Regions from separate parts of the Arthrobacter sp. Marseille-P9274 genome, predicted to be linked through region 1. Evidence: riboswitches for the same ligand, from Rfam matches in the RefSeq annotation. Region 1 holds a riboswitch; the other holds the start of a gene.

What was found. Region 1 has a riboswitch for S-adenosylmethionine ahead of OC550_RS12405 (hypothetical protein). Riboswitches for the same ligand answer to the same signal wherever they lie in the genome.
Region 2: another riboswitch for S-adenosylmethionine. It lies ahead of sfnG (dimethylsulfone monooxygenase SfnG); the one in region 1 lies ahead of OC550_RS12405 (hypothetical protein).

What each region holds. Positions count from the first base shown of each region.
Region 1 is NZ_CAMPOV010000001.1:2,670,563-2,675,749, reverse strand. Features, by position in the region: gene OC550_RS12410 (TM0106 family RecB-like putative nuclease) at 1-2,639, opposite strand, end outside; gene OC550_RS12405 (hypothetical protein) at 2,838-3,179, opposite strand; SAM riboswitch class IV at 3,195-3,358, opposite strand; SAM riboswitch class IV at 3,525-3,648, shown strand; gene OC550_RS12400 (hypothetical protein) at 3,676-3,837, shown strand; gene OC550_RS12395 (PIN domain-containing protein) at 3,834-4,268, shown strand; gene OC550_RS12390 (hypothetical protein) at 4,360-4,641, shown strand; gene OC550_RS12385 (alpha/beta fold hydrolase) at 4,758-5,187, shown strand, end outside.
Region 2 is NZ_CAMPOV010000003.1:573,767-578,953, forward strand. Features, by position in the region: gene acs (acetate--CoA ligase) at 1-795, shown strand, start outside; gene OC550_RS19910 (hypothetical protein) at 1,185-1,481, shown strand; SAM riboswitch class I at 2,262-2,361, shown strand; gene sfnG (dimethylsulfone monooxygenase SfnG) at 2,479-3,660, shown strand; gene OC550_RS19920 (O-acetylhomoserine aminocarboxypropyltransferase/cysteine synthase family protein) at 3,661-5,136, shown strand; gene OC550_RS19925 (CoA-binding protein) at 5,133-5,187, shown strand, end outside.

The DNA.
Region 1 (5,187 bases):
GTTGCCTGGCCCCAGGGAACCGGATTGCCGCTGGACTTCTTCGCCACCCGGTCCACTGGGACGCCGCCCTTGTCCACGGCAGCCGTCATCATGTGTTCGACGACGGCGTGGGACTGGGCAACGACTCCTACCTTCCAGCCGCGCTCCACCAGCCGGCCGATGACGTGGGCCCCTACATGCGTCTTGCCGGAACCGGGCGGGCCCTGGACAGCCAAGTAGGAGCGGTCGAGGTCTTCCACCGCAGCCAGGATGGCCTCGATGTAGGCGTCCGGCCCCTCGCCGACGGCCGGCAGCTCCGGCAGAGTGCCCAGCCTCGGAGGGAGCCGCCGCAGGAGGTCCAGCGCAGGCTGGGGTGGAAGTTGCCGAAGGCTGCGGCCCACCTCGGCGGCCAGGGCGGCCAACGCCTCCCGCAACGGCTTGGTGTTGGGAGGCGGGTCAGGAGTGAGCGCCAAAGGGAAGTCCGGGTACTCCTCGGCGCCCTTGGGCAGCCGGTCGAGGAGCAGCAGCACGTCCTTTCCGTCCTCGGCGTCGAGGCCAAGGACCTCGCTGCGAAAGCAATAGGTACGGTAGTTGACGCCGTTGTCCTGCCCGTCCAGGTGCGCAGGGGCCGGCGGGTCGTAGACCCGGCAGACCGTCGTCCCTTCCTTGATGGTGGAACCGGGCGCCAGCCTGCCCGTAAGACGGAGCCGCCGAACGGGGTTTGACCTTGCAGTCGGCTTTGCCCAGTCCTGTAGTACCTCGCCGGATTCCACCGTGAAGATGTCCCGGGATTCCCACCAGTCCGCCAGCGGCGCATTCAGCCGGTCGTAATGTCCCCACCAGAACTGTTTGTCTTCCCTGCGGTGGTATCCCACGGACGCCGCCACCATCGCAACGGCCTGCTCGTCCGGTGTCAGTTCTCCGCCGGCGTGCAGCGCACGCTCGGTGGCGGCCGCTACGTGCTCGAGCAGCCGCGCCTCGTCCGGCGAGGGTTCCTCAGGTTCCGGGCCGGGGTCCGGCTCCGCGGTCAGTGCCCGTGCTATCCCGCGCTCGTCGGCCCGATCCAACAGCCAGTCGCGGAGGCGGAGCGTCGAGAGGCAGTCGTACTCGTTGTAGTCGCGGATGCTGGCCAGGATCGCATCCGCTTCCTGGTGCCGGCCGCTGTCCCGGGCTTCGCAGTAGAGGGCGTAAGCGACGACGGACCCGCCGGCATCTTTGACGTCACCCGAGCGCAGGTGCGATCCCATGTACAGGGGCTCGAGCTTCTTGATGCTGTAGGACTTCTCGGAGATCCGCAGGCTGTTGCGCACCACGTCGTAAAGATCGACCAGCACGCCTTCGCGCAGCAGGGCATCCACGGCGTCCTCGCCGATGACGTGCTGCAGCGAGAGCCGGCGCAGCGCGGCCTTCTCATAGTTGGCGTAGTGGTAGATGTGCAGGTCCGGATGCTGCCTCCGCCGCCGGCCCACGTAGTCAAGGAATTCGGCCAGTGCCTTTCCTTCTTCGGCGCGGCTGTGGGCCCAGAACGGCAGGAAGGGCGGGGCGGCTCCGGGAGACGGCGGGTTCTCCATGACCCCGAACAAGTACTCCAGTCCCCAGGTCCCGGCCTGGTCCTGCCAGAGCGGGTCCCCTTCGAAGTCGAAAAAGATGTCTCCCTCGCTCGGCGCGGGGAGAGTCCCGAGCGCGTTCGCTGCCAGCACCCGGTAGGCGAGGCGGTGCCGGGTTCCGTCGCCGTCCGAGTACTGCACGGCTCCGTCCGGTTCCACTGCACCGGTCTGCATCCTCGCCTGGTCGCGCAGCCGGGCCAGCACGCCGTCCGGGGCCTCGCCCGGGGGCAGCTCCATGGCCGCCAGTTGGTCGATCGTGGTGACGCCCAGGTCCCGCAGCCGGCGGCGACGGGCCGGGCTCATGCGGGAAACCAGCAACACGTCCCGGTGCAGTGCTACCTGCTCGGCGCAGTAGTCGCAGCGCCCGCACGCCGTGTGCCGCTCGTCTCCCCACGCCACGGGGGCAGGCTGGGCCCGGTGGGCTGCAGTGAGCTCCAGGAAGCGGCTGCGGCGCTCGCGGAAGACCGGCAGCAGGTCCCGCAGGCTATGGTCGCTGCGGGAGCCGTCGCCCAGCACCAGGGTCACGGTAGGCGAGGGGGAGATGCCGGCTTTCAGCAGCTGGTCGCCGTAGGCCGCCAGCTGGAGCAGCGCCGTGACCTTGGCGTGCCGGGCTAGCTTGGAGTCATACACCGCGTAGCGGGGCGAGCCGCCGTCCTCCTCCTTGACCAGGAAATCCGAACGCCCGTGGAAGCTGCCGTCGAAGAAGGAGGCCTGGAACACCACGTCCGCACCGGAGCGCAGGGCGGCGATCGATTCGCGATGCTTGGCTTCAAGCAGCGGCCTGGTATAGCCCGCGATCTCGGCGATCTCCACTACTCCGGCGCCGAAAGTGTCCCGGAAGTCCTGGAGCACGCGGTGCTCGTGGACGTCGCCCAGCTCGGCCGTGCGCGCCAGCATCTCGTCCGGCGGGAACTCCGCCTTCGGGTTGCGTCCGAGCTTTTCATCCAGCTTCCGCAGCAGCTGGTATTCGCACTGGGCGGCCACCACCAGGTCGCTCGCGGTGAAGATCAGGTCCCGGGGCGCGCCGGGCGCCAGCGGATCGAGCAGGAACACGGTGCCTCCTGGAGGAGAAGTTGGTCCCGCCGGCGCCGAAACCCCTGTCGGGGGCCCCGGGCCGGCGGGCGGCTCATATGCTCAACTTCTATCAGCCGGGTCCGACAGTTTGCGCACGTTCCGCCGGACCGCCCGTATCCGGGCAGGCGGGAAACGCCATCAGCAAGGAGCGGACGCAGCACCGCGGCGTAAGGTGCGCTAGCTGCAGTCCCGCGGTCCGCCGTCGTCGTTCAACATCCTGCGCAGCGAGAAGAAACGGTTGCCCGCGCCCGGACGGGTGCTGGGAATGAGCAGCTTGGAGTACTTTTCGCACCACAGCGCGGACCCGTCCGAGTCCATGGCCGCTTCCAGCACGGCGCCGATGTCCTCGGAGTACAGCATTTTCTGTTCGCCGTCCTGGCACAACTGGACCAGGCTTAGCTCAGCCTCGATATGGACGGCAACCTCGACCCACTCGTCCAGGACAGTGTTGTCCCTGAGACGGACTGTGCGCTCGCGGTTGCTGCTGCGGCTGTCTTTTTCTATTGGATATGCACTCATCATTCTTGTTCTCTCCGGTTGTTCTTGCCCGCACCGAGTCCCCTTCAGAACCTCGTTGTCCTGTGAAATGCAGGCCGCTTCGTCATCCGAACCACCCGCGAACATGGGGTTGGTGTGTGACCGGTCGGAGCCTTGCAGCGCCCGGCGAGCCGGTGTGCTGCGGATCACATCTCGTGAAGCAGTACCAACTATAGGGTCCTGCATGCACATAGCCAAACGGTTGCTGCGAAGTAAACAATTTGTTGTAGGCCCGTTACCCCTCGTAACGGGATGTTGGGCCGTGTTACTTCCGGTGACGAAACGGCCCGTGACTGGCGGCACAAGCTCTGGTTATACTCGCTTCAGCTTCAGGAATTGCGGCCGCTAAGCTCCGACTTGGCCGCGTACCAACCCCACGCTCTCTGGGTGGTTCGGATGACGAAGCGGCCTGCATTCGCCCACGGGCAAATGGTGCGGGCAAGAGCACGTGAAAGGACCGGTGCCCGGCACCGCTTCCATGAGTACACCTAATCCTGCCCACGCCGGCCTGCGCGTGATGAGCCTTGCCGACTACGAACAAGTAACGGCCGTACGCCAGGAATTCGTCGACTTCCTGCTCGGGCCCGCCGGCCTCCCGGTCCGGCAGGATGCGCGGACGCCACGCGCGGCGGGCTTGTGAGGGGTCCCTCGGGCCTGTTGCTGGACACCGACGTCGTCGCCGAAGTGCGCCGCGCGGAGCCGCATCCGGCGGTCGTCGATTTCCTGCAGCGCCGCCGGCACCTCGGCATCTACATTTCCGCGCTGTCCGTGGCGGAGCTCCATCTGCTGGGCAGCCAGGACGCCGGGGGGTCGGACGACGGCGGCGCCTGGCTCGGCGAACTGGCGTCGCGCTTCTCGGGCTTTATCCTGCCGGTCGACCTGGACGTCGCGATGGCCTGGGCGCCGATGGCGGGGCATCCCGAGGTCACGGCGGTTGATTCGCTGATCGCGGCGACGGCCGTGCAGCACTGCCTGACGATCGTGTCCCGGAACGTCGAGGGGTACCGCAAGCTGGCGGTCCCGGCCATCGACCCGTGGCAGGTGGGGCAGTTCGCCGAGAGTCCGGTGTAGGGCTGTGTACGTCGCCTGCCGCCTTCCGGCACTTCCGGTTCGGCGGCCCGAGGGCGACAATGGTGCTACGGGCTCCCTGGAGGAGATGGCCATGGCACGCAAAGACAGAAGCACCCGCGGCGCGTACGGAACGGAGCGGGCGGAGGGCATGGGCCCGCTGCCGCTGCACGGCTCGGGAGACGATCCGGTGATGCCGAACCTGGCCGCGGCACAGATTCCCGGTCCCGGCACCGCCCACGTCAGAGCGGGGGAGGGCGGCGTCCTCCCGGACGATGCCTCCGACCCATTCGAGCAGGAGGGCCACCAGCATCCGGGGGTCGTCCGCAGCGGCGGTGGATTCCGGCGCTGGCTGAGACGTCTGCGCCGGGCCTGAAGGGCATCTCTCCTCCGGCGCGGCTGAACCGCCCGCGCCGGGGCCGAGTGCAGCCATCTTCGCCCTTCCCGCCGGTGCGGCACGGGCAGCGGCGGTGGCCTGCCTAGACTTGGACCATGCCCAACGCCCTAAACTCCGTGGACCGAACGCCGATCGCTTATGACGTCACTGGGGACGGGCCCGCCGTCGTACTCCTGCACGGTTCCGCGCTGTCACGGGCGATTTGGCGCGGGCTCGGGTACGTGGGAGCACTGGCCGGCGATTTCACCGTGGTCCGGACCGACCTGCGGGGCCACGGCCGCAGCGGCAAGCCGCACGACGCCGACGCCTATCGGATGCCGCTGGTCGTCGGCGACGTCCTGGCCGTCCTGGACGCGGAGGGGATCGCCAGTGCAGCGGTGGCGGGCTACTCCTTCGGGGCGCGCGTGGGATTCGCGCTGGCCGCCGCGGCGCCCGAACGCGTGGAACGGCTGGCCACGCTGGGCGGCACCTACAGGGCGCAGGAGGGGCAGGTGGCGAGGATCTTTTTCGACGGCTACCTCGAGG
Region 2 (5,187 bases), on a different contig from region 1:
CGCGATTCGCTGGTACCCGGCCAGCCGTCGTCGGGCGTTCCCATGGTGGACACCTGGTGGCAGTCCGAAACCGGCGCCACCATCCTTTCGCCGCGCCAGACGGATGCCTCGTTCAAGGCCGGCTGCGCCACCCGCGCGCTGCCGGGCGTGGCCACGGACATTGTCGACGACGGCGGCGTCCGGGTGGGTGCCAACGTGCAGGGCAACATCGTGGTCACCAGGACCGGCCCCTCGATGGCCCGGACCGTGTGGGGCAACCCGGAGCGCTACTTCACCAGCTACTGGGAGAAGTACGCCGCCCAGGGCTGGTTCCTCGCGGGCGACGGCGCGCGCTTCGATGAGGACGGCGACACTTGGATCCTCGGCCGCACGGACGACGTCATCAACATCTCCGGGCACCGGCTATCCACCATCGAGATCGAGTCCGCCCTGGTCTCCCACCCCGCCGTGGTGGAGGCCGGCGTGTGCCCGACCTACGACGCGAAGACCGGCCACGCCGCCACCGCCTTCGTGGTGCCGCTCGACAAGTCGCTGATCGCCGCCTCGGTCGCCGCGGACCCGACGCCGGAACAGGCGGCGGCGATCGCGGCGCTGCGGGCCCACGTTTCGACCCAGATCGGGCCGATCGCCAAGCCCCGCGACGTCGTGTTCGTCCCCGACGTGCCGAAGACCCGCAGCGGCAAGATCATGCGCCGGCTGCTTACCCAGCTGTTTGAGGGCACCGCCCTGGGCGACACCACCAGCCTGCAGAACGAGCCCTGCATCGCGGACATCAAGCAGATCTGCACCCGCTAGGCCGCCGGGTCCGGGCCGCCCGCCCGCCCGGACCCGGCCCGCGCCCGGCACCTCCCCGCCCGGACCCGAGACCCCGGCACCTCCCCGCCCTCCCCGCCGTCCCGACACCCCTCACTGCCTGCCTCGAACTTCCCTCGCTTCCCATCGGTCCGCCGCAAAAGCGCAGGTCAGCTCAATGCTTGAAGCCTAAAGCAGGAAACGAACGCCAAATCGAGGGAAGTTTGTGCCTCTCGTGCTCAGGCTCCGCGGCGGAGCACCGACATGACCTGCGCCAGAACAGCTTGTGGGCGAAACACCACGTCCTCATAGACGTACCGGAGGGTCGGCAGTCCGCTAAGGACCCCTTCGTTGTTCCGCCGTCGGTCTTTGCGGAATGCGTCCCGCGTCCAGTGGAAGTCCATGCCGTCAAGCTCCACAATGAGCCGCCCTTCGATGAGCAGATCCACTCGGCCAAGGCCGCGGATCTCGACCTGTGTCTCCACGCGCAGGCCGGCTGCCCGGAACAGCTCGCGCGCTATGACCTCCAGTGGGGAGTCCGCATCCTTCCCTATTCGTTGCACGACGGCTCGGCGTGCCCCGTTTCGTGGACCAGGCAAATGACGTACGAGTTCCGCCTGGCCAACAGCCCCGCGGCGGACAGCAGACTCGGCAAGGACAAGCGCCTCCAACGGAGGACGGCATCGTAGGGTGTGCAGCACAGCGTCGATGACTGGCACATAGGCACCCGGCAGGCGATCTCCGACCAAGGCGCTGCGGTGTGTAGTGACCGATTTCGGCAGGCCCCCATGGTCTGACCAGAGATGGAGGCACTCCGGATCCTTGATGGTCCAAAGCCGCAACTCCTTTGCCGCTGAGATGCAGGTGATCAGACCGTTGACCTTCAATGCCGTCCGGATTTCCGGTTCCCCGTCGGGGACGCCCGCCAGCCCCCGACGCACTAGCTGGACTGCCCCCGCTCGGACAGCAGCTTGGATCCTTGAACGGCTGTGGCCCGCCCGCATAAGGTCTGCGTAACGGGCGGTGCCCCCCAGCCGGACGACGTCTGCCGCTAGACGTTGGTGGTCTTCCATGGCAGGAGCCTGCCGGAAGCGCTCGGCTGAATCCACCGTCGGCGGCAGTGCTGTGGACAACGCACGCATCGTGCATCCGCCAACCTCCCTCGCTTCCCGACCGTCTCCACTAAACGTGCAGGTCAGAGCGTTGCTTGAAGTCTAAAGATGGAAACGAATGCTTAACCGAGGGAGGTTCGCCGCACCGCGTTCCTTTGGGCGGCCCTCCAGGCCGGGTGGCCCTTCCGAGGCTGCGGGGAAAGACGCGGGCCGACGGCGGGAGGCCACGACGGCCACGGCCGCCCGGCAGCTGTGGAAAACCAGCGGGGACGGCGGCGGCGTTCGGGGAATTCCCGGCGGGACGCAATGCGGCTCAACATTCTTGGAGCCGCGCCGGACAGGCTGGCAGAATAGCAAGGACCATCCCGAGCGGCTGAGAGATCTGGCTCTTTGACGCCGCAGCAACCCTCCGGACCTCCCCGTCCCGGAAAGGTGCTACCGCCAGAAGCGATGGAGAGAGCGCAAGCAATCTTTGATCCGGATGGCGTCGGCCGTTCGGCAGGCGCCTGATGGACCGTCATTACCCGGGATTCCCGTTCACGCGCTTTAAGCGCCGACCATCAAGGAATTCGCCATGAGCACGACCGTCAACACCACCGTGGCCAACCTCGAAACCCCGCTGAAGTTCGCCTACTGGGTTCCCAACGTCTCCGGCGGCCTCGTCGTCTCCACGATCGAGCAGCGCACCAGCTGGGACTTCGACTACAACAAGAAGCTCGCCCGCATCGCGGAGAACTCCGGCTTCGAGTACGCCCTGACCCAGACCCGCTACGCCGCCAGCTACGGCGCGGACAAGCAGCATGAGGCCACCAGCTTCTCGCTCGCCCTGCTCGGCGCCACCGAGCGGCTCAACGTCATCTCCGCCGTCCACCCGGGCATGTGGCACCCCGGCGTCCTCGCCAAGTTCATCATCACCGCGGACCACATCTCCGGCGGCCGCGCCGCAGTGAACATCGTGTCCGGGTGGCTGAAAGACGAGTTCGTCAACTTCGGCCTCGAATGGCTCGAGCATGACGAGCGCTACGTCCGTACCGAAGAGTTCATCAACGTGCTCCGCGGCCTGTGGACCCAGCAGAACTACAGCCAGTCCGGCAAGTACTACAACATCAAGGACTTCACTCTGAACCCGGCTCCGGTGGACGTCCCGGGCCGCGCCCATCCGGAGATCTTCTTCGGCGGCAATTCCACCGCCGCCCAGGCCGCCGCCGGCCGCACCGCGGACTGGTACTTCTCCAACGGCAAGGACCTCGAGGGCTTCAAGGACAACATCGCCGGAGTCCGCGCCGCCGCTGCCACCGTCAACCGCACCCCGAAATTCGGCCTCAACGGCTTCGTCATCGCCCGCGGCACCGAGGCGGAAGCCAGGGACACCCTCCGCGAGATCGTCGAGAAGGCGCACCGCCCCGCCGTCGAAGGTTTTGCCGCCGCGGTCAAGGAAGCCGGCCAGTCCACCCGGGACGGCAAGGGCATGTGGGCGGATTCTACGTTCGAGGACCTCATCCAGTACAACGACGGCTTCAAGACCGGACTCATTGGTACACCCGAGCAGATCGCCGAACGTATTGTTGAGTTCAAGAAGATCGGCGTGAACCTCATGCTGACCGCCTACCTGCACTTCCAGGAGGAAGTCGAGGCGTTCGGCCGCGACGTACTGCCGATCGTCCGCGAACTCGAGGCGGATCTCGCACGCGCCAACGGCACCGAGCTCAACACGGCGCTGCTGCCCGCCACCAACTTCGAAGGAGCTGCCCTCTAAATGGCTGAACGCACATTCGGCTTCCGCACCCGGGCCCTGCACGCCGGCGGAACCCCCGACGCCGAGCACGGCGCCCGGGCGGTGCCCATCTACCAGTCCACGTCCTTCGTCTTCAAGGACACGGACGACGCCGCCAACCTCTTTGCGCTGCAAAAGTACGGCAACATCTACTCCCGTATCGGCAACCCCACGGTCGCCGCGTTCGAGGAGCGGATCGCCTCGCTCGAGGGCGGGATCGGCGCGGTCGCCACGTCGTCGGGCATGGCCGCGGAGTTCATCACCTTCGCCGCGCTGGCCGGCGCCGGGGACCACATCGTCGCCTCCTCGAAGCTATACGGCGGCACCATCACCCAGCTGGACGTGACCCTGCGCCGCTTCGGCGTCGAGACCACGTTCATCGACAGCACGGACCCGGCGGACTTCGCCGCGGCCATCGGCGAGAACACCAAGGCCGTCTACACGGAGATCGTGGCGAACCCGTCCGGCGACATCGCGGACCTTGAGGGCCTGGCCAAGGTAGCACACGACGCCGGTATTCCGCTGGTCGTGGACGCCACCTTGAGCACGCCGTACCTGATCCGCCCGATCGAGCACGGCGCCGACATCGTCATCCACTCCGCCACCAAGTTCCTCGGCGGCCACGGCACCACCCTCGGCGGCGTCGTCGTCGAATCCGGCCGGTTCAACTGGGGCAACGGCAATTTCCCGCAGATGACCGAGCCGGTGCCGAGCTACGGCAACGTCTCCTGGTGGGGCAACTTCGGCGAGTACGGCTTCCTGACGAAGCTGCGCTCGGAGCAGCTGCGCGACATCGGCCCATCGCTCTCCGCGCAGTCGGCCTTCCAGCTGCTGCAGGGCGTGGAGACGCTGCCGCAGCGGATGGACGAGCACCTGGCCAATGCCCGCCGGGTGGCCGAGTGGCTCGAGGCGGACGAGCGAGTGTCCTGGGTCAATTACGCCGGGCTCCCCTCGCACCCGCACCACGAGCGCGGGCGGAAGTACCTGCCGCAGGGCGTCGGCTCCGTCTTCTCCTTCGGCGTGAAGGGCGGCCGCGTGGCCGGCCAGAAGTTCATCGAATCGCTGCAGCTGGCCTCCCACCTGGCCAACATCGGGGACGCCCGCACCCTGGTCCTGCACCCGGGTTCCACGACCCACCAGCAGCTGACCGCCGACCAAATGGTCGCCGCCGGCGTGCCCGAGGACCTGATCCGCATCTCGGTCGGCCTCGAGGACGTCGAGGACATCCTATGGGACCTGGACCAGGCCCTGGCCGAGTCCCAGCGGGCCGGCGCCGAGCACGGCCCCAGCCGCGACCACGAGGACGACGCCTTCGACACCTCCGAGTTCGCCTCGCCGACCTACGCCGGCGAGTCCTGCACCGTCCCGGCGGCCCGCGCCGCCCGCACGGAACCCGGGACCCGCGTGGTCGAGTCCGTCGAGGAACTCGTCGAAGCCGAAGAAGGAGCTGCAAAGTGAGCGTTTCCGCACCCGCGCGCACCTGGGTCGGGCCGTCCGCCCCGGAGCGCC